2 regions of the Ferrovibrio sp. GW821-FHT12B10 genome follow, and region 2 is predicted to be linked to the other one. Evidence: riboswitches for the same ligand, from Rfam matches in the RefSeq annotation. Region 2 holds a riboswitch; the other holds the start of a gene.
The links. Region 2 has a riboswitch for cobalamin ahead of AC1RRT_RS06655 (TonB-dependent siderophore receptor). Riboswitches for the same ligand answer to the same signal wherever they lie in the genome.
Positions count from the first base shown of each region.

Region 1: it holds a riboswitch for cobalamin, as region 2 does, so the genes downstream of both, cobW (cobalamin biosynthesis protein CobW) here and AC1RRT_RS06655 (TonB-dependent siderophore receptor) in region 2, are expected to answer to the same signal.

Region 1 covers NZ_JBXAQT010000001.1:1,960,891-1,965,303, reverse strand. Annotated here, with positions in the region: gene AC1RRT_RS10025 (sulfite exporter TauE/SafE family protein) at 1-481, opposite strand, end outside; gene AC1RRT_RS10020 (HupE/UreJ family protein) at 474-1,100, opposite strand; cobalamin riboswitch at 1,220-1,462, shown strand; gene cobW (cobalamin biosynthesis protein CobW) at 1,575-2,627, shown strand; gene cobN (cobaltochelatase subunit CobN) at 2,645-4,413, shown strand, end outside.
Region 2 covers NZ_JBXAQT010000001.1:1,306,940-1,311,352, reverse strand. Annotated here, with positions in the region: gene AC1RRT_RS06655 (TonB-dependent siderophore receptor) at 1-1,986, opposite strand, end outside; cobalamin riboswitch at 2,198-2,397, opposite strand; gene AC1RRT_RS06650 (histidine phosphotransferase family protein) at 2,422-3,048, opposite strand; gene AC1RRT_RS06645 (DUF3553 domain-containing protein) at 3,133-3,312, shown strand; gene cysQ (3'(2'),5'-bisphosphate nucleotidase CysQ) at 3,313-4,086, shown strand; gene trhA (PAQR family membrane homeostasis protein TrhA) at 4,113-4,413, opposite strand, start outside.

The DNA.
Region 1 (4,413 bases), 650 kb from region 2:
AGAGCAGCACCACCGGCGGACCGGGCAAAGCCGCCGCGCCGCCACTTAATCCTGCCAGCGCGCCGGTGGCCACAGTGGCCGGCAGGCTGAGATGGCCGCGATAGCGCCAGCCGGCTGCCATCATGCCCACCGCCAGAAGAATCAGGATACAGATCGTCCAGCGCATCACATCCGCATCGGCGATCACCAGCAGCGCCACGCCAAATGGCACGGCGACTACGGCGCTCAGCCCCAGTGGCAGCACCTCGCGCCACAGACAACGGCGCAACGCATCAGGCAGCAGGGCGAGTGCGGCCAGATCATCGGCGATAAAGAGCAGGATGGCGGCGAGCTTGGGCTCATAGAGCAGCCCGGCGATCGGCATGAACATCATGGCGCCGCCAAAGCCGGAAAACCCGCGTACCAGGCCCGCCAACGCCGCCGCGCCGGCGACGGCCCAGTAGCGTGGCTCGGTCAGGAAACCAAAAAGAGGATCAGCCAATCAGGATGACGATGCCGGCCAGCGCCACGGCGGCACCGGCGGCGCGGGTCAGCGATGGCAGATTGAGCTGCTGGGCCAGGCGCGCGGCCACCAAGCCGAAGCCATGCAGCAGCGCAGTGGCCAGCAGCATACCGCCGGCATAGACCAGCGCCTGCGAGGGATCGCCCATCTCGGTGCCATGGGCATGGCCGTGGAACAGCGCGAAGAGCGCAGTGACGGCCATGGCGGCAACCAGCGGCGGACGCGCGGCAAAGGCGACGATCAGGCCGAGCAGCAGCACCGACAGCGCGATGCCAGCCTCGACGCCGGGCAGCGCCACGCCGGCAAGGCCCAGACCGAAACCGGCGGCCATCGCGGTGACAAAACTGGCCGGCAGCAGCCAGAGCGCGCGTGGCTGCTTCGCGGATTGCTGCCAGGAATACTGCACGGCCCACAGACCGACGGCCAGCATGGCCATGAGATGATCAAAGCCGCCAAAGGGATGCGCGAAGCCAGCCGCGAAACCGCTCGCCTCCGGCTCGCCGCCGGGATGGCCCGGATGGGCCAAGGCAGGAACGGCGATGCTCGCCAGAAGAAGGACCGGCAGAGCGACCTGACCGAGCTTGGACTTGAACGACATGGCGACCTCTTTATATATGCGCGCCCTCAAGATGCGCGTGCGAACCACCCATTCCTTTGTGCCCCAAGCCGGCGGCGTTTGACAAGCATGGACCCGGTTTGACAAGACAAGACACTGGGCTTACGGTCCGCCGCGATGGTTCGCCAAGCCGCCTGTGACGGGCGGTATGGCGATGAAAAGGGAACGCGGTGCCGGATTCCTGTGCAGGCTTCTGTACAACTCCGAAAACCGCGGCAGCCCCCGCTACGGTAGGCGGCGAGCGGCGCGCAACAAGCCACTGGACCATACGATAACGGTCCGGGAAGGAGCGCTGACCGCGATAACCCGCGAGCCCGGAGACCTGCCATCAGCTTCAGTCGAAGCGGACGTGTCGGACGGGGTGTGCCGACAGCCGGCCTGTGCCATTCTGTCCTCCGCGACGGGATCGGCGGAAGCTTGGTCCGCGTCGGCGTCACAGGATCAGGACGCTAGCACATGCAGACGATTTCCAAGGGCAGTACCGCCAAAATTCCCGCCACCGTAGTCACCGGCTTTCTCGGCGCCGGCAAGACCACGCTGATCCGTCATCTCATCACCAATGCCAGGGGCCGGCGCATCGCGCTGATCGTCAATGAATTCGGCGAGGTTGGGATCGACGGCGACCTGCTGAAAAGCTGCGGCGCGCCCGATTGCACCGAAGACGACATCGTCGAACTGGCCAATGGCTGCCTGTGCTGCACGGTCGCGGACGATTTTCTGCCCACGCTGCAGAAACTGCTCGACCGCCCGAATCCACCGACCCATATCGTGATCGAGACTTCCGGCCTCGCCTTGCCGAAACCCCTCGTTCAGGCCTTTGCCTGGCCCGGCATCAAGAACCGCACCACCGTCGACGGCGTGGTGACGGTGGTGGACGCCGCCGCCGTGGCCGAGGGGCGTTTTGCCGATGACGAGGAGGCGCTGGCGCAGCAGCGCGCCGCCGACCCCAACCTGGATCACGACAATCCGCTGGAAGAACTGTTCGAGGACCAGCTCGGCTGCGCCGACCTGGTGCTGCTGAACAAGACCGATCTTCTGGATGAGGGTGCACTGGAGAATGTCCGGGCCGAAATTGGCGCGCATCTGCGTAGCGGCGTGAAGACGCTCGCGATCTCCAAGGGCGAGATCGCGGCCGACATCCTGCTTGGTCTGCATGCCGCCGCCGAGGACGACATTACTACGCGCAAGTCGCATCACGACAATGAAGACGACCACGACCATGAGGATTTCTTCAGCTTCGCGCTCACCCTGCCCGAACAGGACGCCCCCGATATGCTGCTGGACCGTCTGCTGCCCGTGATCATCGAGCACGACATCCTGCGCGTGAAGGGCTTTGTCGGCATCGCCGGCAAGCCCATGCGGCTTGTGCTGCAGGGTGTCGGCACGCGGCTGTCGCATTATTACGACCGCGACTGGGTTGGCAATGAAAGCCGCGCCACGCGTCTGGTCGTCATTGGTCGTGCCGGCCTGGATGAAGCGGCCATCCGCACCGCGCTCCTCGCCGCCTGACCGGATAAAGGCACCCCTTGCATCTGCTCAATGCCATACCCGGCGGCACGACGACAGCGGATGGCGCTGTCGACCTGCGGCAGTCCCCGGGCGAGATCGTGGTGCTGAGCGCTGCCGATTCCGAACTGGCGGCGCTCAGTGCCGCCTGCGCCGGACTGAACGACGACTTCCCTGCCTTGCGTCTGGCCAACCTGCTGCAGCTGAGCCATCCCTACGCTGTCGACCTCTATGTCGAGAACGTGATCGCACAGGCCAAGCTGGTGATCGTGCGGCTGCTGGGTGGTCAGAGCTACTGGGCCTATGGCGTCGAGCGCCTGAGCGATGTCTGCCGTGCGCGCGGCATCGCGCTGGCCTTCCTGCCCGGTGATCGTCAGGCCGATCCGGGCCTCGACGGGTTCTCCACCGTCACCGACGAAACCCGCGCCGAGCTGTTCAGCTATTTCCGCGAAGGCGGCGTCGAGAATCTGGGCAACGCACTGCGCTATGCCGCCTCCATTATCGGCCGCGCTGAGGATCCGCCGCCGGCGCGGCCACTATCCGCTGCCGGTCTCTACTGGCCCGGCCTGCACAACCCCGACCTGGATTCGCTGCGCCATGTCTGGGCCGAGACGCATCGCGGCATACCCCATCCGATCTGCGCCATCGTCTTCTATCGCGCGCTGATGCAAGCCGGTGACATCGCCGCCATCAACGCACTGATCGACAGCTTAAGCCGCGAAGGCCTGCATCCGCTGCCCATCTATGTCACCAGCCTGAAGGATGGCCTGTCGGCCGACCTGGTCGGTGCGCTGCTGGATCAGGCCCTGCCCGACGTCATCCTCAACACCACCAGCTTCGCCATCGGCAATCCGAATGGCAGCAGTCCGAACGGCGGGCCGCAGAATGAAGATCCACTCGGGCAGTGCGACTGCCCGGTGCTACAGGTGGTGTTTGCTTCCGGCCCGCGCGAGGACTGGGAAGGCGGCACGCGCGGCCTGAATGCACGCGATCTTGCCATTGCCGTGGCGCTGCCCGAGATCGACGGCCGCATCATGACGCGTGCGGTTGCCTTCAAGGCTGAAGCCATTTTCGATACCCGTACCGAATGCAGCATTGTGCGCATGCAGCCGGTGCCTGAGCGCTGCCTCTATGTGGCAAAGCTGGCCTGCGCCTGGTCGCGGCTGGCACGGCTGGCCCCGGCCGAGCGCAAGGTGGCGCTGGTGCTGGCCAACTATCCAAACCGTGACGGCCGCATCGGCAATGGCGTCGGCCTCGACACGCCGCAGAGCGCAGTGGAAATATTGCGCGCCATGAAAGACGCCGGCTACGAGCTGAACGCTCTGCCGGTCAGTGGCAACCGCCTGATCGAGGCGCTGCAGGAAGGTGTCACCAACGATTTCGCCCGTGCCGCCGGGCGCCGCATCCGCGCCACCTATCCGCTGGCGCTGTATCGCCGCTTCTTCGAAACCCTGCCGGCATCCGTGCAACAGGCCGTGCTGGCACGCTGGGGCGATGCCGAGGCCGATCCTTTGCTGCATGACAGCCCTGATGGCAGCGGCTTTACCCTGCCCGTGCTGCCGCTGGGCAATGTCGCGGTGATGATCCAGCCGGCGCGCGGCTACAACATCGATCCCTCGCGCAGCTATCACGATCCCGATCTGGTGCCGCCGCACAACTACCTCGCCGCCTATGCCTGGCTGCGCGAAAGTTTCGGCGCCGATGCCGTGATCCATTGCGGCAAGCACGGCAATCTGGAATGGCTGCCCGGCAAGGCACTGGCCCTGAGCGATGGCTGCTTCCCCGAAGT
Region 2 (4,413 bases):
GTAGAATCCCAACAGATCGACCTTGGTATAATAAGGCAGCAGGAAGGCGTCGTTTGTGCTGCTGCCAGCGCGGTCGTCGACTGCGGTGACGCCGCCGCCGAAACCGAGACCCTTCAGGGGACCGTTGAGGAATTCGTATACGGTCCACAGGCCGACGGTATGCATCGGGATATTCTGCAGTCTCGCACCGACCGGAATGGTGCTGTCTTTGGTCACTTCGGCATCGATATAGGCATAGCCGCCGATCACGCGCCATTCCGGTGTGATGGCGCCGGATATGTTGAGATCGAAGCCTTGGCTGCGTACTTCACCGGTCTGGATTTGCGTGGTGGGATCGGCCGGATTCGTGGCCAGCACACCCTGTTTGGTGATGTGAAACAGCGCGGCGGTTAGCCCTAGGCGCTTGTCGAAGAATTCCGTCTTCACCCCGGCCTCGTAACCCAGACCGGTTTCCGGCTCGAAGGGCTGGCCGCCGGCGGCGGTCGAGAAGCCGGTGTTGGAATCCATCACCGGACGGAAGGATTTTGCCACGCTGGTATAGACGGCAACCTCTGGCACGATCTTGTAGGTCAGGCCGGCACGTGGGCTGAAGCCGCGGCGCGACTGTGGCGCCGAGCGTCGGGTGGCGCGATCCTCGAACTCCTGCTCGAACCAGTCTGCGCGGAAGCCGAGCTGCGCTTGCAGTCGCTCAGTCAGTTCGATCTGGTCCTGAACGTAGAGCGCGTAGGTGTCTGAGACATCGAGCAGGTCGGAGAGCAACGCGGGCGTGACATTGCTCTGGCCGTAGACCGGATTGTAGATGTTGATGCTGCCGGCATTGCTACGGAACAGGTGTTCGCTGCCCCGGGCATGTTCGTATTCCACACCACTCAGCAGAGTGTGCTTGATGACGCCAGTATCGAAATGCCCCAGCAATTCAACCTGGCCAGTGGTGCTGTTCCAGTTGAAATCCCGCAGCGCACGTCGGCGGGTCAGAATGCCGGTGGCGGCGTTGAGGGCGTTGGCTTCGGTGGTGTAGCCATACAATGATCCGCTCTTGGCCTGCAGCGCGGTGCGCAGAGTCCAGTCGTTGTCCAGATCATGCTCGAGGCGGACCGAGGCGAGATAGTTCTCGTTTCTGATCTTGCCGTCGTTGGGCTCACCGAGGAACCGCGTGATCGGGATGGCGCCAACTTTTCCGTTCACCGCAACGACGCCGCGATCGAAGACGCGGTCGTCACGGATCGCTTCGGCCTCGATGGTCAGGCGGTTGCGGTCGTTGGCCTGCCAGGTCAGCACCGGCGAGAAGAACTGCCGCTCGGACGATACATGGTCGCGGAAGCTGTCGCGGCTTTCGACGGCCAGATTGGAGCGGCCGAGCAGGCTTTTGTCGTTGCTCAGGATGACGTTGCTGTCCAGCGTTCCGCGGAACAGGCCGTGCGTGCCGATTGTACCCTGCAGTACGCTGCTGTTCTCACCTAGTGGCTTTTTGGTGACGATGTTGATGAAGCCGCCGGGGTCGCCGCGACCATAAAGCGAGGCCGATGGACCGAGCAGCACATCCACCTGTTCGATATTGGCGGCATCGGAGGTCGCGTCGTAACGCCGGCTGCCTGTGAAGCCGTTCTTAGCCGAGTTGGTGGTCTTCAGGCCGCGCAGATTGAGTTCATAGAGATTGAGGCCACCGAAATTGTTGCCCTTGCTGGTGGCGGGCACATAGTCGAGCACGGCTTCGACATTGGTGCTGCCAATATCCTCCAGCACCTGCCTGGGCACCGGCACGACGGTTTGCGGCACGTCGATCAGTGGTGTGTCGGTCTTGGTCGCACTTGTGCTGCGCGGCGCGCGGTAGGACTCGCTGGTGTCGTTGTCAGTTGGTGCACTGCCTTCGACCTTCAGCGGCGGCAGAATGGTCGGCGCGGTTGTTTGTTGCGCCAAAGTGGCGGGTGCGACCAGGCAGACGAGGCTGGCGAGCAGGGCGCTAAGGCCCATCGGCTTGTAAAACATATGAAATCCCCCAGGAAGTTCAGATATTGATATATTATAACGTTATAATATATCAACTCTTAAGCAATGGAGAGCGTGGGGGCAAATCGAAAAGTTGGAAGGAATGGTCATGGCTAGGTCTCGGTGTGGCACGTCACCCGCACGCCGACGTCAGCCCGCCGTCCTCAGGACGGAAACCGACACATCGAGACACCCCGCCCAATGCGCGCACGCGTGACCACGGCTGACGGCAGGTCTCCTGGCTTGCGGGTCGTCGTGTTGCGTCGCCTTCCCAATGCGCTGGCATCAGTGGCTCAGGACGCAACACTCGCCGCTTACAGTTGCGGGGGCAGCTGCGGCATAGAGTGATAAAATCACCCGCACCGCATTCCCTGTTAGGCCCCGAAGGGCACCGTCATCGCAATGATAGGAAGAATGACCCGACAGGTCAAATGATCAGCGCGTGAAGCGCAATGTCACCGATGTCTCTGTGGTTTCAGTCCGCAGTGCGAAGCCGGCGCTCTTCGCCTGCTGCAGCATGTAGCGGCTGATCGCCGCCGCCGGTTCGGTCAGCTCAACCTGCGCCATATCCAGTCCGGCGGCCATATGCTCGTTCCAGCGCAGCATGGGACCTTCGCCACGGATGCTCCAGCCGTCGCCGTGCGGCGTCAGGCCGAGCGTGCCGCCGCGCGGCAGGGCTGCGCCAGCCTGAGCCAGTCCAAGCAACAGCGCCTTGCCCAGCGCCTTGGGCAGATCGGCATCCTGCTGCGGCAACTGCAGGGTCAGCTTGCCGCCGACGAAATAGGCCAGGGCCACGCGGGTCAGCTCCTGCAGATGCATGGTGTCCTGCAATCCGCCGGATGCGCCGAGCGCCAGCCGGAAAAACGCCAGCCGGCGCGCTGCATCACTCGCCGACTGCGCGATCAGCCCGATGGCTTCCTCGCGCATCGCGGCATCGGTTTCCTCGGCCAGCAGTTCGACGCCGTTGTTCACCGCGCCGATGCTGCCGGCAAGATCGTGGCAAAGCCGCGAACAGATCAGCGCGATCAGGTCGGTTGACTGGGCGGCAAACGGATTTCCCATGCGATTTCCCGGCTCGGCATATGGCAGGACTGTCCCGCCCTGTTTAGAATGTCCGCAACAGGCAGGCAACAGCGAGTAGTGCACATGCTGGCACCCTTTGCGCCGGGCGACTGGGTGGAGAATCCGCTGGAACGGGACTGGGGGCCGGGGCAAGTGCAGTCTGCCGTCGGATCGCGCGTCACCGTGAATTTCCTGCATGCCGGCAAGCGCCTGATCAACACCGAGCAGGTGTCGCTGAAGCCCGTGCGGCCCCCGGAAGACTGAATGACCCTCGACCTCAACCGGCTGGCCGTTGCCCTCCTGCCGCTCGCCCGCGCTGCCGGCGATGCGATCATGACGGTCTATGCCACCAACTTCGCCACCCGCAGCAAGGATGACCGCAGCCCGGTCACCGATGCCGACGACATGGCCGAGGCGATCATCCTCAAGGGCCTGCATGAACTGACGCCCGATGTGCCGGTGGTGGCCGAGGAGCAGGTGTCCAAGGGGCATATTCCGCAGATCGACGGCGCGTATTTCTGGTTGGTCGATCCGCTCGATGGTACGCGCGAATTCGTCGGCCGCAATGGCGAGTTCACGGTCAACATCGCGCTGATCGCCCATCGCAAGCCGGTGCTGGGCGTCGTGTCGGCGCCGGCGCTAGGCGATACCTGGCTCGGCCAGCCGGGCCTGAGCACGCGGCGGTTTCGCGGTCATGATGATATGGTTGGCGTGGTCGTGCGGGCGCGACCCGTGCCGCCGGTCGGGCCGATGGTGCTGACCAGCCGCAATCACCGTGAAGCGGAAGTTGATAACTTTCTCAAAAAGCAGCTGGCGCCGAATACCTGGACGGTGGGCAGTTCGCTGAAATTCTGCCGCATCGCCGAGGGCGAGGCCGATCTCTATCCGCGCTACATTTCGATCTCGGAATGGGATACAGCGGCGGGGCAGGCGGTGCTGGAAGGGGCCGGCGGCAAAGTGCTGACCTGGGACGACAAGCCGCTGGATTACGGCAAGCCGAATTTCCGTAATCCCGGTTTCCTGGCGCGCGGCGCCTAGACGCCAGACACCTAGACGCCAGACACCTAGACGATTGCGACGTCCACCAGGATAGCCGCATAGTGACAGGCGGCGGCGGCCAGCACGAAGACATGCCAGATCGCATTCTGGAACGGCAGCCGCTCCCACAGATGGAAGACGACGCCCAGGCTGTACAACGCGCCGCCGGTGATCAGCAGCACCAGGCCGGCCAGTGACGCGCTGCTGACCAGCGGCTGCAGCGCTGCCAGCACGGTCCAGCCCAGCACCAGGTAGACGACGACTGACAGCTTTTCGAAGCGCAGCGGATAGAGCAGCTTCATCGCCACGCCGATGATGGCGATGGTC